3 regions of the Pseudomonas sp. TMW22091 genome follow, and region 2 is predicted to be linked to each of the others. Evidence: predicted binding sites of a transcription regulator. Region 2 holds the regulator's gene; each other region holds the start of a gene.
What was found. The regulator sigma-54, encoded in region 2, starts transcription at its own class of promoters, with help from an activator protein. The targets are predictions, from matches to a motif close to ANTGGCATNNANNTTGCTNT.
Positions count from the first base shown of each region.

Region 1: a site for sigma-54 is predicted at 2,163-2,182, ahead of glnK (P-II family nitrogen regulator). Genes of this name have one in related genera too.
Region 3: a site for sigma-54 is predicted at 2,665-2,684, ahead of flhA (flagellar biosynthesis protein FlhA). Genes of this name have one in related genera too.

Region 1 covers NZ_SCFI01000002.1:284,109-289,657, forward strand. The annotation lists gene EQV93_RS05020 (YifB family Mg chelatase-like AAA ATPase) at 67-1,560, opposite strand; gene EQV93_RS05025 (accessory factor UbiK family protein) at 1,710-1,970, opposite strand; gene glnK (P-II family nitrogen regulator) at 2,386-2,724, shown strand; gene EQV93_RS05035 (ammonium transporter) at 2,759-4,096, shown strand; gene sutA (transcriptional regulator SutA) at 4,599-4,922, shown strand; gene EQV93_RS05045 (HAD family hydrolase) at 4,993-5,549, opposite strand, start outside.
Region 2 covers NZ_SCFI01000011.1:105,689-111,237, forward strand. The annotation lists gene EQV93_RS18640 (HPr family phosphocarrier protein) at 1-210, opposite strand, end outside; gene rapZ (RNase adapter RapZ) at 227-1,084, opposite strand; gene ptsN (PTS IIA-like nitrogen regulatory protein PtsN) at 1,087-1,551, opposite strand; gene hpf (ribosome hibernation-promoting factor, HPF/YfiA family) at 1,564-1,878, opposite strand; gene EQV93_RS18660 (RNA polymerase factor sigma-54) at 1,955-3,448, opposite strand; gene lptB (LPS export ABC transporter ATP-binding protein) at 3,687-4,412, opposite strand; gene lptA (lipopolysaccharide transport periplasmic protein LptA) at 4,412-4,957, opposite strand; gene lptC (LPS export ABC transporter periplasmic protein LptC) at 4,944-5,516, opposite strand; gene EQV93_RS18680 (KdsC family phosphatase) at 5,525-5,549, opposite strand, start outside.
Region 3 covers NZ_SCFI01000003.1:502,340-507,888, forward strand. The annotation lists gene flhF (flagellar biosynthesis protein FlhF) at 1-249, opposite strand, end outside; gene flhA (flagellar biosynthesis protein FlhA) at 261-2,390, opposite strand; gene EQV93_RS08975 (hypothetical protein) at 2,752-3,321, opposite strand; gene flhB (flagellar biosynthesis protein FlhB) at 3,466-4,602, opposite strand; gene fliR (flagellar biosynthetic protein FliR) at 4,602-5,384, opposite strand; gene fliQ (flagellar biosynthesis protein FliQ) at 5,385-5,549, opposite strand, start outside.

The DNA.
Region 1 (5,549 bases), on a different contig from region 2:
GCGTTATTTTAAAAATAAAAGATTAATCCCCGTGTGCTCGCAGAAATTTCCTACAGTAAATAATATTCACCGACTGTCCGGCCGATACTGTAACGCTTCCGCCAAATGCTTCCTCTCTATCTCTTTTACTTGCTCCAGATCCGCCAATGTTCGCGCGACCTTCAATAAGCGATGGGCTGCGCGCAGCGATAAGCTCATGCGCTCACACGCGGTTTCCAGCCAAACGTTATCCACAGCACTGAGCGTGCAGTGAGTCCGTACGCCCTTCAAGTCGAGAAAGGCATTGGCGCACCCCTGACGCTGCAATTGCCGCTCACGGGCAGCCGCCACCTGTTCGGCAGCATTGGCCGTGGTGTCGTTTGAGGCCTGCGCAGGATTAAGCGAGGTGGTTTCGCGCGCCACGGTCAGGTGCAGGTCGATCCGGTCGAGCAAGGGGCCGGACAGTTTGTTGCGGTATCGCTGGATTTGCTCCGGCGTGCAGCGGCAGCGTCCCGTCGGTTCACCCAGATAGCCACACGGACAGGGATTCATGGCAGCGACCAGTTGAAACCGAGCCGGAAAGCGCATGCGGTCGCGAGCGCGGGCAATCACGATAAAACCCGATTCCATCGGTTCTCTTAAAACCTCCAGAACCTTGCGGTCAAACTCGGGCAGTTCATCCAAAAACAATACGCCGTGATGTGCCAAGGTGATTTCGCCCGGTTGCGGTTTAGAGCCGCCCCCCACCAATGCGGGGCCAGAGGCTGAATGGTGCGGCTGACGAAAAGGGCGTTGCGGCCAGCAGCTTAACGGCACATGGCTGGCAACGGATTGAATGGCGGCCACTTCCAGCGCTTCCTGCTCGTTCAGCGGCGGCAGCAAGCCGGGCAGGCGGCTGGCTAACAGGGTTTTGCCCGTACCGGGAGGGCCGGTGAACAGCAAGTTGTGGCCGCCCGCTGCGGCGATCAACAGTGCACGCTTGGCTGAGAGTTGCCCTTGTACATCGCTGAGGTCTGGATAAGGTTTGCTGGCGTGCAACAAGCCGCTCGCCACATAGGGTTCAATCACCGAACGGGCAGAAAAGTGCGCCACGACTTGCAGCAAATGTTCAGCGGCAATGACCGTCAAACCTGAAGCCAGGCTGGCTTCTTCTGCATTGGCCATCGGCACAACCAGAGCACGACCCGCCGCACGAGCCACCAGTGCGGCCGGGAGTACGCCCTGCACAGGCCGAATAGCGCCGGATAACGCCAATTCACCGAGACACTCCACTTGTTCCAGCGCCGCTGCGGGCATTTGCCCACTGGCAGCCAATATGCCCAGCGCTATCGCCAGATCAAAGCGTCCGCCATCTTTGGGTAAGTCGGCGGGCGCCAGATTCAAGGTGATGCGTCGGGCGGGGAAATCAAACCCCGAATTCAGAATGGCGCTTCGTACCCTGTCCTTGCTTTCCTTGACCGCTGTTTCGGGCAGCCCGACCAGTGTCAGCGCTGGCAAACCATTCGCCAGATGAACCTCAACCGTGACGGCGGGCGCCTCCACACCGACTTGGGCGCGGCTGTAAACGATGGCCAGCGACATGACTCATTCCTTGAGCGGGCAAAAGACGCATGGTGCGCGAATCACAGGCCAAGGGCAGGGCGTGAATGGATACGGGATGTGTTTGTACGACGATGCGGCTATCCGCTCTTAGAGCTAAAGATCGTGAGCTAACGCACCGCCGTCGAGCGTTATTCGCCGGGCGGCAACAGCTTGGCTTCAAGCTCCGCGACTTTGGCTTCCAGGCTTTCGAGACGAGCGCGGGTGCGGGCCAGTACCACCATTTGGCTGTCGAATTCTTCGCGGCTGACCAGGTCCAGTTTGCTGAAGCCACTTTGCAGCAAGGCTTTGAACTGGCTTTCGATTTCGTTACGTGGCAACGGCGTTTCGCCACTGAACAAACGGGAGGCTTGGCCACTCAGGGCGTCGAGAAGGTCTTTGGGAGCGAGCATGGGTAAGGTCCTGAAAACTGATGGTGGCGAGTGTAGCACGCAGGCTTTGGGCCCCATGTACACGGCTCGGCGCACAGCTTTCGCGCAGGCTGCTCGCAAGCTGTGCACTGTTTGGGTGCATAAATGCCGTCAGCGCAAGAGCAAAATGCCATCTGTTCATGATAATTGACTGTAATGATTGGTTTTTTCAGACATGGCAAGGTTTCTGCTTAGTTGCCAGTGACTCATGTACTGATGCAGTTGCTGTGACGATGGTAGTGCGGCAGGTGGTTCAGGGAGTGTTTTCGTCACCAGCGATTGATACACGTTGTGTTGCTTGCAACTGGCAACGACGCGTTACAAAGCCAGACACTGCGCTTAGACTTGAGCCGGGTTTGTTTTCCTGGGGCAAGTCCACCAATTCGGGAGAAGTTTCATGAAGCTAGTCACCGCCATTATCAAGCCGTTCAAGTTAGACGACGTACGCGAGTCGCTGTCTGAAATCGGCGTGCAGGGCATTACCGTTACTGAGGTTAAAGGCTTCGGCCGTCAGAAAGGTCACACCGAGCTGTATCGCGGTGCGGAATATGTGGTCGATTTTCTGCCAAAGGTGAAGATTGATGTCGCCATTGACGACAAAGATCTTGACCGGGTTATCGAGGCGATAACCAAGGCTGCCAACACCGGCAAAATCGGTGACGGCAAGATTTTTGTAGTCAATCTGGAACAGGCTATTCGCATCCGTACCGGCGAAACCGATACCGACGCAATCTAAGCCGCCAAACCCCAACGCCCCAGGAGAAAACACAATGACTCTGCGTAAATTCGCAGGGCTCGGAGCCCTGTTGTCTGTCGTAATGCCTGGCCTGGCCATGGCCGCAGACGAAGTGGCCGCTCCAGTCCTGAACTCCGGCGATACCGCCTGGATGCTGACTGCAACCGCTTTGGTGCTGTTGATGACCATTCCCGGCCTTGCGCTGTTTTACGGCGGCATGGTGCGCTCCAAAAATATTCTATCCGTGATGATGCAGTGCTTTGCCATTACCGGGCTGATCAGCATTCTGTGGGTCATTTACGGCTACAGCATTACGTTTGATACGACGGGCATGGAAGAAGGCGTCACCAACTTCAACTCGTTCATCGGCGGTTTCGGCAAGGCATTTCTGGTGGGCGTGACGCCGGCCAGCCTCACCTCGGCCACGGCACTGTTCCCTGAAGCAGTGTTCATCACCTTCCAGATGACCTTTGCCATCATCACCCCGGCACTGATCGTAGGCGCCTTTGCTGAACGCATGAAGTTCTCGGCCATGCTGATCTTCATGGGCGTGTGGTTCACGCTGGTTTATGCGCCTATCGCGCACATGGTCTGGAGCGGTCCTGGCGGTCTGATGTGGGACTGGGGTGTGCTCGACTTCGCGGGCGGCACAGTGGTGCACATCAACGCCGGTATCGCAGGTCTGGTGGCGTGCATCGTACTGGGCAAGCGCAAAGGCTACCCAACCACCCCGATGGCTCCCCATAACCTGGGTTACACCCTGGTCGGTGCCGCCATGCTGTGGATCGGCTGGTTCGGCTTCAACGCAGGCTCCGCCGCCGCCGCTAACGGCACTGCGGGCATGGCCATGCTGGTGACGCAGATTGCCACGGCCGCTGCTGCACTGGGCTGGATGTTTGCCGAGTGGATCACCCACGGCAAGCCAAGTGCCTTGGGCATCGCCTCAGGCGTGGTAGCCGGCCTTGTGGCTATCACTCCCGCCGCAGGCACCGTAGGCCCTATGGGTTCCATTGTGATCGGCCTGTCAGCAGGCGTGATCTGCTTCCTGTGCGCCACCGCACTCAAGCGCAAGCTGGGATATGACGATTCGCTGGATGCGTTTGGTGTTCACGGCATCGGCGGTATCGTAGGCGCCATTCTGACCGGCGTGTTTGCGGCCCCTGCAGTGGGTGGTTTCGGCGCGGTAACCGACATTGGTGCCCAAGTCTGGATTCAGTTCAAAGGCGTCGCCTTTACCATCGTCTACACAGCGGTGGTGACCTTCATCATTCTCAAGGTGCTGGATGCCGTCATGGGCCTTCGAGTGACTGAAGAGGAAGAGGCGGTTGGTCTGGATCTGGCTCAACACAACGAAAGAGGCTACAACTTGTAAGTAGCACTTTTTAAAAATACCCGGCTTGCCGGGTATTTTTTTGTCTCGAATGTGCGTTATCCCCTTCAAGACAATGATTTTTCCTACAGTTTTAAGAAGGATCCCGGCGGGTAAAATTTGTAGGATGAACACTTACCGCACAACTCGACTATTAGCTGCTTTGTTTTTTTCTAGAGCACGCTAGAATGCGCGCCGAGGGCAGCAAAGCTGCTCCCTGTGCAAGATGAAGACGTGGACAATCTCCTGACGTTTCCATGCTTTGCAAGTCGGGCTGTTGCAGATCGTGTCTGTAGGGCAAGGTCGGTGGCAGAAGGCTCGCTGGCACAGTGTTTTTGGACGGGCAGCGTGAATATGACGGTGCTTGTAAAGTCCTCATCACCCTTCGCGGTGAAGAGGCGTAAGCCGGGGATTGACCAGGGCTACTTTTTCGCCACCCGAGGTCGACATTTGTCGCATCTGGTCTATATAAATAATCTGCTTTACGAAAGTCATGAGGTAGAACATGAGCGACGACGATCTGGAAAATGATGACCTCGAAGTAGGTGACGAGGACGAGACCGAAGAGGGTCTTGAAGCCGCTGCCGATGACGTGGCCGACGACGATGGCGAAGATACGCCGGTCCCTGTGGCCAAAGGCAAATCCAAAGCTGCAGTGTCGGTTGATGACCTGCCCAGCGTAGAAGCCAAAAACAAAGAGCGTGATGCTCTGGCTCGCGCGATGGAAGAGTTCCTTTCCCGTGGTGGCAAGGTGCAGGAAGTCGAGGCGAATGTGGTGGCAGACCCACCCAAAAAGCCAGACAACAAGTACGGCAGCCGTCCTATCTAAGGATTGCCACTGGGCTTGAAAAGAAAACCCGCCGTCGCTGCGGGTTTTTTTTGTGGGGTTCGAAAAGTGGTTATTTGAATTGCTTAAGTACCGTCGGCAACTCACTCAAACACCCGATCTCGGCATCAGGAGCCTTGTCGCCGTCCCAGTGCTTGCCGCCAGGGTTGAACCACACCGCCCGCAAACCGGCTTGCTGTGCACCGGCAATATCATCACCCGGATGATCGCCCACATGCACCGCTGCGCCTGCCATCACGGCACCCCGCAACAATGCCTCGTGAAACAGCCGTGCATCTGGCTTGGCGATTCCGATGTCTTCGGCGCACAGCACGAATTTGAAATGATGCCCCAGCCCGATGCGCCGCACATCAGCGTTGCCATTGGTCACCACGCCTAGCGCGTAATCCCGGGCCAGTGCCTCCAGCGTCGGTTGCGCCTGCTCGAAAACCTCTAGTGCATGCCGAGCTTCGATAAATACCTCGAACGCTTCATCAGCCAACTGCTGAGCATTGGCGTAACCCGTGTCTTGAAGCGCGTGAAACAACACGCGACGACGCAGTGCACTGATTCGGTGCTTAAGCTGGGGTTGCTCCGTTAAAACCCGCAGGCGAAGTGCTTGAAAGTCGG
Region 2 (5,549 bases):
TTTCTCGCCTTCAGTCTTGAGGTGGATAGTCGTGCCCTTGCCAGCGGCAAGCATCATCATGGCCATGATGCTTTTGCCATCCACCATCGAGTCAGCGGTACGTCCTGCTCTGACCAGACATGGAAACTGTCCTGCGATACCTACGAACTTGGCCGATGCCCGGGCGTGCAAGCCCAGCTTGTTGATGATTTCAATTTCCAGTGCAGGCATCGCGGTAGTGATCCTTTCAGGTAAGGTCGCGGTGGCGAACCTGGACGTTCTTCAGGGTTTCTTGCAGGCATTTACCGAGGCGTTCAGTCAGGTAGACCGAGCGATGATGCCCGCCTGTGCAGCCAATGCCAATGGTGACATACGCCCGGTTGCTGGCTGCGAAGCGGGGCAGCCATTTAAGCAGGTAGCTGGAGATATCCTGAAACATCTCTTCGACATCCGGCTGTGCTGACAGGTAGTCTGCGACCGGCTTGTCCAGCCCCGATTGCTCGCGTAGCTCTGGCTTCCAGTACGGGTTAGGCAAGCAGCGCACATCGAACACCAAGTCGGCATCGACCGGCATGCCACGCTTGAAACCAAACGACTCAACCAAAAATGCGGTCCCGGCCTCGGGTTTGTTCAGCAAACGCAGCTTGATGGTATCGCGCAGCTGATAGAGGTTGAGGTTGGTGGTATTGATCGTCAGGTCAGCCAGGTCGGCAATGGGCCCGAGCAAGAGGTTCTCGTCACGTATGGCTTCGGCCAGAGAGCGACTGGCGCTGCTCAGTGGGTGACGCCGGCGTGTTTCAGAGAAGCGTTTAAGCAAGGTTTCTTCGTCGGCATCCAGAAACAGCACATCGCACTGTATGTGCCGGTTGCGCACCTCTTCAAGCAGTTGCGGAAAACGCGACAAATGGCTGGGCAAGTTACGTGCGTCAATGGACACGGCAACCAGCGGCTGTGCCAATTCGGTATGAATCAGCGCACGCTCTGCCAGCTCTGGCAGCAGCCCGGCGGGCAGATTGTCGATGCAATAGAAACCGTTGTCTTCGAGGACAGCCAGTGCAGTGCTTTTTCCGGAGCCTGAGCGTCCGCTAACGATGACTAAGCGCATGATTAATGATCGCTCTGTACGTCCAGAACAACCTTATACAGCTCTTCGTTGCTGCTGGCTGCGCGCAGTTGGTCGCGCACGTCTTTGCGGTCGAGCATGCTGGCGATCTGCCTGAGCAGTTCCAGATGAGCATCGGTGGCCGCTTCAGGCACGAGCAAAACGAATAGCAGGTCGACTGGCGCGCCATCAATGGCGTCGAAATCTATGGGCGCATCGAGGTGCAACAAGGCGCTGACAGGCGCCTCGCAACCCTTGAGGCGGCAATGAGGTATGGCAATGCCGTTACCAAAACCGGTGGAACCCAGTTTTTCACGGGCAAGCAAACTCTCGTAAACGTCCTGCATGGCCAGATCAGGCACCTGATCGTGAATCAGCTTGGCAGTGTGTTCGAGTACGCGCTTTTTACTGCCGCCCGGCACGTTCACAAGGGAACGGCCAGGGGTCAGGATATTTTCAAGTCGAATCATGGGTATGGAGTATTAACGCCCCGTTGCGCCTTGAAGCAGGCTTTGGGACTTTTCCTTATGTTTTTTCAGTTGGCGATCGAGCTTGTCAGCGAGCAGGTCGATTGCAGCATACATATCGGTATGCTCTGCGTTCGCAACGACTTCCTTCGGACCCTTGGGGATATGCAGGGTGGCTTCAATCTTCTGCTGAAGTTTTTCGACTTTCATGATGACCTGTGCATTGGTGATCTTGTCGAAATGGTTCTCCAGGCGTTTGAATTTTTCGCCTATGTAAGCGCGTAACGCGTCGGTGACTTCCAGATGCTGTCCACTGATGTTGATTTGCATGCAGTTTCTCCTTCGGTTGCCATTGCATAAAGTGGCAGGCCGAACAGCCTGCCACTGAAACGCGGTGGCCCGTGGCTTACATCAACCTCTTGCGTTCGCTGGAAGGCGCTATCCCGAGGGATTCGCGGTACTTCGCGACGGTGCGACGGGCCACTTGAATACCTTGTGCCTCCAGTAAACCAGCGATCTTGCTGTCACTCAACGGCTTTTTCTGATTTTCAGCCGCCACCAGTTTTTTAATGATGGCGCGGATCGCTGTGGACGAGCATTCGCCCCCTTCAGAAGTGCTGACGTGGCTGGAGAAAAAGTACTTCAACTCATAAATGCCGCGGGGCGTATGCATGAACTTTTGCGTGGTCACCCGGGAAATGGTCGACTCGTGCATGCCTACTGCTTCGGCAATGTCATGCAGCACCAAAGGCTTCATGGCTTCATCACCATATTCCAGAAAGCCGCGCTGGTGCTCGACGATTTGCGTCGCCACTTTCATCAGCGTTTCATTGCGGCTTTGCAGGCTTTTGATAAACCAGCGAGCTTCTTGCAACTGATTGCGCATGAAGGTGTTGTCGGCGCTGGTATCAGCGCGGCGCACAAAACCAGCGTATTGAGGGTTTACCCGCAAACGTGGCATGGACTCCTGATTAAGCTCAACCAGCCAGCGATCATTGTCCTTGCGCACAATCACGTCCGGTACCACGTATTCGGCTTCGCTGGACTCGATTTGCGAGCCGGGGCGCGGGTTGAGGCTTTGTATCAGTTCAATGACCTGACGCAGCTCATCTTCCTTGAGCTTCATGCGGCGCATGAGCTGACTGTAATCGCGGGCGCCCAAGAGGTCGATGTAGTCCGTTACCAGGCGCTTGGCTTCATTGAGCCATAGCGTTTTGGACGGCAGCTGGCGCAATTGAAGAAGCAGACACTCACTGAGGTTGCGGGCGCCAATCCCAGCTGGTTCGAATTGCTGAATGCGGTGCAGAACGGCTTCGATCTCATCGAGTTCGATGTCGAGTTCTGGGTCGAATGCCTCAAGGATTTCGTCTAGTGACTCGTCGAGATACCCTTGGTTGTTGATGCAGTCGATGAGCGTTACGCCAATCAGCCGGTCAGTGTCTGACATGGGTGCCAGATTCAGTTGCCACAGCAGGTGGCTTTGCAGGCTTTCGCCGGCCGAGGTGCGGGTGGTGAAGTCCCACTCGTCATCATCGTTGCTTGGCAGGCTGCTGGCGCTGGTTTGGTAGACGTCTTCCCAAGCCGTGTCGACAGGCAGCTCATTGGGAATGCGTTCGTTCCATTCACCTTCTTCCAGGTTGTCCACGGTGGGTGTGGACTCCTGATACGACGGCTCCTGAATATCGTTATTGGGTTTTTGCTCGATGTTGTCGGCCAGAGGGTCTGAATTGTCGAAGTCGTCGCCTTCTTCCTGGCGCTCGAGCATTGGATTTGATTCCAGAGCCTCCTGGATTTCCTGTTGCAGATCCAGGGTGGACAATTGGAGCAGACGGATGGCCTGTTGCAGCTGCGGTGTCATCGTCAGCTGTTGGCCCATTCTCAGGACTAGCGATGGTTTCATGGCTGGGGCTTAAGACCTTATTCGCCGGCGCGCATGGCGCCATCCACTACCAAGGCGCGTGAGCGCCAAACATAAGCAAATTATATGCCTGAACCCAGTACGTTTGACTAGGGGCGTTTCCAATTAGTTTGAGATGTTTTCAGAAGCGGCGTGCAAGCGGGCCCCAAATGCGAAAAAACCTTGACCGTCATAATGATGTTCAAGGTTTATCGCTACAAGGGGCCACTCACGATGGGGTTTACAAGCGGAACTCATGCCCCAGATACACTTCGCGAACCAACTTGTTGGCCAAAATGGTTTCAGCATCGCCTTCTGCGATCAGTTGACCGTCGTTGACGATGTAGGCAGTTTCACAGATATCGAGGGTTTCACGCACGTTGTGGTCTGTGATCAGCACGCCAATGCCTTTGGCTTTGAGGTGGTGAATGATCTGTTTAATATCACCCACGGAAATGGGGTCAACGCCGGCAAAAGGTTCGTCGAGCAGGATGAACTTCGGAGCGGTAGCCAGAGCGCGGGCAATTTCTACCCGACGTCGCTCACCACCGGACAAGCTCATGCCCAGGCTGTCGCGGATATGATTGATATGGAATTCCTGCAGCAGGCTTTCCAGCTCTTTACGGCGACCGGCCTTGTCGAGCTCCTTGCGCGTTTCGAGAATCGCCATGATGTTGTCGGCAACCGACAGCTTGCGGAAGATTGACGCTTCCTGTGGCAAGTACCCGATACCGGCACGTGCGCGGCCGTGCATGGGTTGGTGGCTGACATCCAGATCATCGATCAGCACGCGACCCTGATCGGCCTGAACCAGGCCGACAATCATATAAAAGCACGTGGTCTTGCCTGCGCCGTTAGGGCCAAGCAAGCCTACGATTTGCCCGCTGTCGATTGACAAGCTGACATCGCGTACCACTTGGCGACTCTTGTAGCTTTTAGCCAAATGCTGGGCTTTCAGAGTAGCCATTAACGGGCCTTCTGCTGGTCAGTTTTCTTCTTCGGCTGGATGACCATATCGATGCGTGGTCGCGGTGCGGTGACATTAGAGCCATTGGCACGGCCAGCGTTAGCCACTTGCTTGACGGTGTCGTAGACGATTTTCTCGCCTTCGGTGGTGTTGCCGTCATTGATAACCTTGGCCTTGTCGATCAGTACGATGCGATTTTGAGGCGCATGGTATTGGATCGTTACAGCATAGGCCTGCACGGGCTTTGGATCAGTGGCTTTTTGCAATTGCTCGAAGTAAGCCAGATTGCCCACCGACGTCACAACGTCAATTTCGCCCGCAGCGTTACGGGTGATGGTTACCTTGTTGCCGGTAATCTTCATCGAGCCTTGGGTGATGATGACGTCGCCCTTGTAGGTAGCGACCCCGTTTTTGTCATCCAGCTGCGCATCATCAGCCTGGATGTGAATAGGCTGTTCATTGTCGTTCGGCAGAGCCCAGGCGCTCGCGCTTCCCAGTGCTGCGCTCAGGCTGAGCAATAATGGGAGGGTTTTAACGAGACTCATACTGTCCTCTTACGTTGGACAGCAGGTCCATCCTGCCGTCTTTCAAATATGCTTTCATTCCCTTGCCAGTCGTTACACCGCCAGCGCCGTCGATTCTAACGTCTCGGTCGGTCTGCGCATATTGCTTCTGAGGGAAAACAGTCATGCGGGTGCTGGTAATAATGGTGGTGCGATCTTTTTCGTCGGTACGGGCTACGCGCACCGAGTCGATCAGCTCAACTTCAGTACCGTCCGGGTTCACTTCACCGTGCTCGCTTTGTACGTGCCACGGATAGGCTGTGCCGCGATACATTTGCAGGTCGGGAGTGGTCAGCAAGGTGACTTCGGATGCCTTCAAGTGTTCAACCTTGTCGGCGGTCATTTCGTACTGCAACTTGCCGTCCGGTAAATATTGAAGGCTGCGCGTTTTCAGGGCGTAGTAGTCAATGGCGCCTTCATCAACAGCCACGGGAGGGCGGTCGAGAAAGCGTTCCGGGCTGATATTCCAGTAGCCAACAGCCGCGAACAACGCGGCAATGACTGTGAATAGCAGGATGTTGCGAATCTTTTTGCTCAGCATATAAAGCTCTATAGGTAGGCGGCGAGGGCAGCA
Region 3 (5,549 bases), on a different contig from region 2:
TTCGCTGCGCAGGCTTAGCTCGGCCTGCGCCGAGACTATTTTGGACTGGGTTTTGCGCAGCTCTTCTTCAAGCTCTACGTTCGGCACGCGGGGGGCCAAGGCAGACAGCTTGTAATCCAGCGCTGCGGTCAACTCAACGCCGCCGGCAATGCGGCGATTGCCAATAATGGCGGCATCAGCGCCCAACTCATCACGAATCAGCTTCATGGCCTGACGCATATCGGCGGCGAAAAATCGCTTCACTTGCATAAATCAAACCCTCAGCCGTTCGGGCCTACTGTCGCAACAATCGTGACTTGCTTGTTATCCGGGATTTCCTGGTACGCCAGCACATGCAGGTTAGGTACCGCCAAACGGCCAAACCGCGAAAGCATTGCGCGTACCGGGCCTGCCACCAGCAAGATCACCGGGTTGCCTTGCATTTCCTGACGCTGAGCCGCGTCAATCAATGAGCGCTGTAGCTTTTCAGCCATGCTCGGCTCCAGCAAAACGCCCTCTTCCTGGCCTTGTCCGGCCTTTTGCAAACTATTGAGCAATATTTGTTCCAACCTGGGTTCCAGGGTGATAACAGGCAGCTCGGACTCAACGCCTACAATGCTTTGCACGATAGCGCGGGACAACCCGACACGCACGGCGGCCACCAAAGCGGCAGTATCTTGACTCTTGTGAGCATTGTTGGCGACGGCCTCGGCAATGCTGCGAATATCGCGCACGGGCACCTGCTCGGCCAGCAGCGCCTGCAACACTTTGAGCAGCTGTGAGAGGCTCAATACGCCCGGTACCAGTTCTTCTGCCAATTTGGGCGAAGACTTGGCCAGCAACTGCATCAATTGCTGCACTTCCTCATGACCGATCAGCTCATGGGAGTGCTTGTACAGAATCTGGTTCAAATGGGTGGCCACGACCGTGCTGGCGTCAACCACGGTGTAACCCAGCGACTGGGCCTGATTGCGCTGGCTGACCTCGATCCACACCGCTTCGAGGCCAAAGGCCGGGTCTTGGGTGGTGATGCCGTTGAGCGTGCCAAACACCTGCCCCGGGTTGATTGCCATTTCTCGATCCGGGTAAATCTCGGCCTCGGCCAGAATCACGCCCATCAAGGTCAAGCGGTAGGCGCTGGGGGCCAGATCAAGGTTGTCGCGAATGTGCACGGTAGGCATCAGAAAGCCCAGATCCTGTGAAAGCTTCTTGCGCACACCCTTGATCCGCGCCAGCAATTGACCACCCTGATTGCGGTCCACCAACGGAATAAGTCGATAACCCACTTCAAGGCCAATCATGTCGATAGGCGTGACGTCATCCCAACCCAGCTCTTTGGTCTCTTGGGCACGGGCCGGGGACGGCAGCAGGTCTTGTTGCAACTTCACTTCCTGCAAGGCTTGAGTTTTGGCTGCGTTTTGCTTCTTCCACATCAAATACGCCACGCCACCGGCGACAGCCGCCAGGCTCAGAAAGGAGAAGTGCGGCATGCCCGGCACGATACCCATGACCGCCATCAAGCCCGCCGACACCGCCAAGGCTTTGGGCGAGGCAAACATCTGCCGGTTGATCTGCTTGCCCATGTCTTCGGAGCCAGAGGCACGGGTAACCATAATCGCCGCAGCGGTGGACAGCAGCAACGAAGGCAGCTGCGCCACCAAACCGTCACCGATGGTCAGCAAGGCGTAAACCTTGCCGGCGTCGGTAAAGGTCATGCCGTGCTGAAAGATACCCACCGCGATGCCGCCGATCAGGTTAATAAACAGGATCAACAGACCGGCGATGGCATCACCGCGCACGAATTTACTGGCGCCGTCCATCGAGCCGTAGAACTCGGCCTCCTGGGCGACTTCCTGACGACGCAGCTTGGCTTGATTCTGATCGATCAGGCCCGCGTTGAGGTCAGCATCAATGGCCATTTGCTTACCGGGCATGGCGTCGAGGGTGAAGCGTGCGCTCACCTCGGAAATGCGCCCGGCACCTTTGGTCACAACCACAAAGTTGATGATCATCAAAATGGCGAAGACCACGATACCAACGACATAATTGCCGCCGATCACCACCTCGCCAAAGGCCTGAATCACCTTGCCGGCCGCGGCATGACCGTCCTGACCGTGGAGCATGACCACTCGGGTGGAAGCCACGTTGAGTGCCAGGCGCATCAACGTCGCGACCAGCAAAATAGTGGGGAATACCGCGAAATCCAACGGGCGCAGCGCGTAGACGCAGACCAGCAGCACAACGATGGAGAGGGCAATGTTGAAGGTAAAGAACACATCGAGGAGAAAAGGCGGAATCGGCAACATCATCATTGCCAGCATCACCAACAGCAGCAACGGCACGCCCAACTGCCCTTGCCCCAAACCGGCCAGGCCATTACGGGCTGTGTTGATTAACTGAGAGCGATCCAATGACATTGCAACAAACCTTTAGCAAACTTTTGACGCTGAATGCGCCGTAAAGCCTGCCTTTGCAAGAAGCCTTCCAACTTTGGCCAATTGCCACATCAGAATCAAAAGCTACCCTCACCCTAACCCTCTCCCAGAGGGAGAGGGGACTAGGTTGTTGGCGTTGCGGATATCCGCTTTTAGCCCCCCTCTACCTCTGCCTCTGCGAGAAAAGGCTTGATGGGTGGCGTTGCGGATATCCTCTTTTAGCCCCCCTCTACCTCTGCCTCTGCGAGAAAGGGCTTGATGGTTGCCATTGCGCACATCTGCTTTTAGTCCCCTCTCCCTCTGGGAGAGGGCTAGGGTGAGGGTATGGGACCCGCCATCAATTCCAGCGCCATTCACCCAAATCAATCACCAGGCACGCGCTGCTGTTGGCACCAAACACCACGTCAATCTTGCGATTAGGCTCGTAACGCTCGCTACCATGCCCACCAATCAAGATGTCGCCACAACGACCATCACGGGTTCGCGGACGATCTTTCCAGACCGGTACGCTGTCCAACTGCAACTGACGCACCAGGTTGCACAGGATAAAACTGCGCACACAACGCCCATTGATGCCTTCAAAGCTCAGAGATTTGCGCAAAAATTGCAGGATGCTGTCACGCTCCTTGAAACACCGATCCATGATCGCGGAGTAATACTCCTCACTGCCCCACCCTTGCGGAGCTGTGGGCAAAGAAATGACTGCCAGCAAGTTGGAGCCTTCGGTGCTAAACCCGACGATGCGTTGATCCGATAATTGATCTATCCAGAAAATCGCAAAAGTACCCTCCAGCGCAGGGAACTTGGGGAATAGCCCATCCAGATCCACATGGGCCGTGGCAAAAGAATCACTCAACGCATAAGTTCGAACAGCACCATCAGGAATCAGGGTTAACTCGATCGACATCGCGCCTCTCCTTGCCTGCACACGAATTAATATGACACCTGCCGTTTCAAGTTAAGCAGATTTGCACGAAGCCTCTACTGACAAAAATGACAGTGAATCGGTCAATCCTGACAGCACCCCGAGAATCGCATGTTGAGACTCCGGTTATTCATCGCGACGTAAATCCGGCGGAATCGGCAAATCGTCAAGGGGATCAGGCCGCTTGCCCTTCCCAGCCTGGTGTTGGCGAATCTGGTACACGTACGCCAGCACCTGCGCCACGGCCAGGTACAACCCCGCCGGGATTTCCTGCTCGAGCTCGGTGGAGTAATAGATTGACCGCGCCAATGCAGGTGATTCCAGCAGCAAAATGTTGTGCTTGGCGCCGATCTCACGAATTTTCAATGCCAGAAAATCACTGCCCTTGGCCAGCAACATCGGCGCCCCACCCTTCTCCGGGTCGTATTTGAGCGCCACCGCGTAATGGGTCGGGTTGGTGATGATCACATCAGCGTCCGGAATGGCCGACATCATGCGTCGCTGGGACATCTCCCTTTGCAACTGGCGAATGCGCTGCTTGACCTCAGGACGACCCTCCTGATCCTTGTGCTCGTCGCGCACTTCCTGCTTGGTCATCAACAGCTTCTTGTGGCTTTCCCACAACTGCACCGGCACGTCCACCGCTGCGATCAGGATCAACCCGCAAGCCATCCACAAAGCGCTCCAGGCCACCACCTGCAGACTGTGAATCACCGCCTGCTCAAGGGGTTCCTGAGCAATACGCAACAAGTCGTCAATATCGGACTTCAAGACCAGCAACGCGACAATCAGGATGATAAAAAACTTGGCCAAGGCTTTGAGCAACTCGACCAGCGCCTTGGCCGAGAACATGCGCTTGAGCCCGGCGGCAGGGTTCATGCGGCTGAATTTTGGCGCCATGCTGCCTGCTGCAAACAACCACCCGCCCAGTGCGATAGGCCCCACCAGCGCGGCGATCAACAAGGTGATCAATACCGGCTGCACGGCGAGCAAGGCGACTTTGCCGGAGTGCAGCAAAAACGCGCCCATCGAGTCGGTGTTAAGCAGGGTCTCGCGGCTGATGCTGAAGTTGTAACGCATCAACTCCATCATGTCCTGGGCCAACGCGCCGCCAAAAATCAGCAAGCCTATAGAGCCGGCCAGCATGATGGCCAAGGTGTTGAGCTCTTTGGAGCGCGCGATTTCACCCTTTTCCCTGGAGTCCTTTTTTCGCTTCTCCGTGGGGTCTTCTGTTTTATCGGCACCACTTTCGCTTTCAGCCACTATTTGGCCCTCGCCAGTTCGCGAAGAAACTGCAACGCCTCGGAGGCCAGCGGCTGATACTGGTTGAGGATGTCAGCCATGCTGATCCACAGAATCACCATGCCCAACACCAGCGTCAGCGGAAAGCCGATGGCGAAGATGTTCAGTTGCGGTGCTGCGCGGGTCATCACACCAAAGGCAATATTGACCACCAGCAAAGCGGTGATCGCCGGCAACACCAGCAACAAGGCTGCGCCCAGCACCCAACCGAGCTTGTTGGCGATTTCCCAATAGTGATTGGTCAGCAGCCCGCCACCCACCGGCAAGGTAGTGAAGCTTTCGGTGAGCACTTCAAACACCACTAAATGTCCGTTCATGGACAAAAACAACAACGTCACCAGCATGGTGAAAAACTGCCCGATGACCGCCACGTTGACGCCGTTGGCCGGGTCGACCATCGAGGCAAAGCCCATGCCCATCTGGATCGCGACAATCTGCCCGGCCACTACAAACGCCTGAAAGAACAGTTGCAGCGAGAAACCCAGCAAGGCACCGATCACGATTTGTTCGGCGATCAGCATCATGCCGCTCAAGTCCAGCGGGTTGACGGTGGGCAGCGGCGGCAAGCTGGGCATAATCGCCAGGGTGATTGCCAGCGACAGAAACAGCTTGATGCGCTTGGGCACCAGGGTTGTGCCAATGATCGGCATAGTCGTCAGCAAAGCACCCACCCGGAACAGCGGCAGCATAAAGCTGGCGACCCAAGTACTGATCTGCGCGTCTGTCAGGGCGAGCAGTGACATTTAGCCGATCAACTGCGGGATGCTGCCGTACAACTGCAGGATGTATTCCATAAAGGTTTGCACCAGCCACGGCCCGGCCACGATCAAGGTCACCAGCATGACCAACAGGCGCGGCAGAAAGCTCAGGGTTTGTTCGTTGATTTGGGTGGCCGCCTGAAACATTGC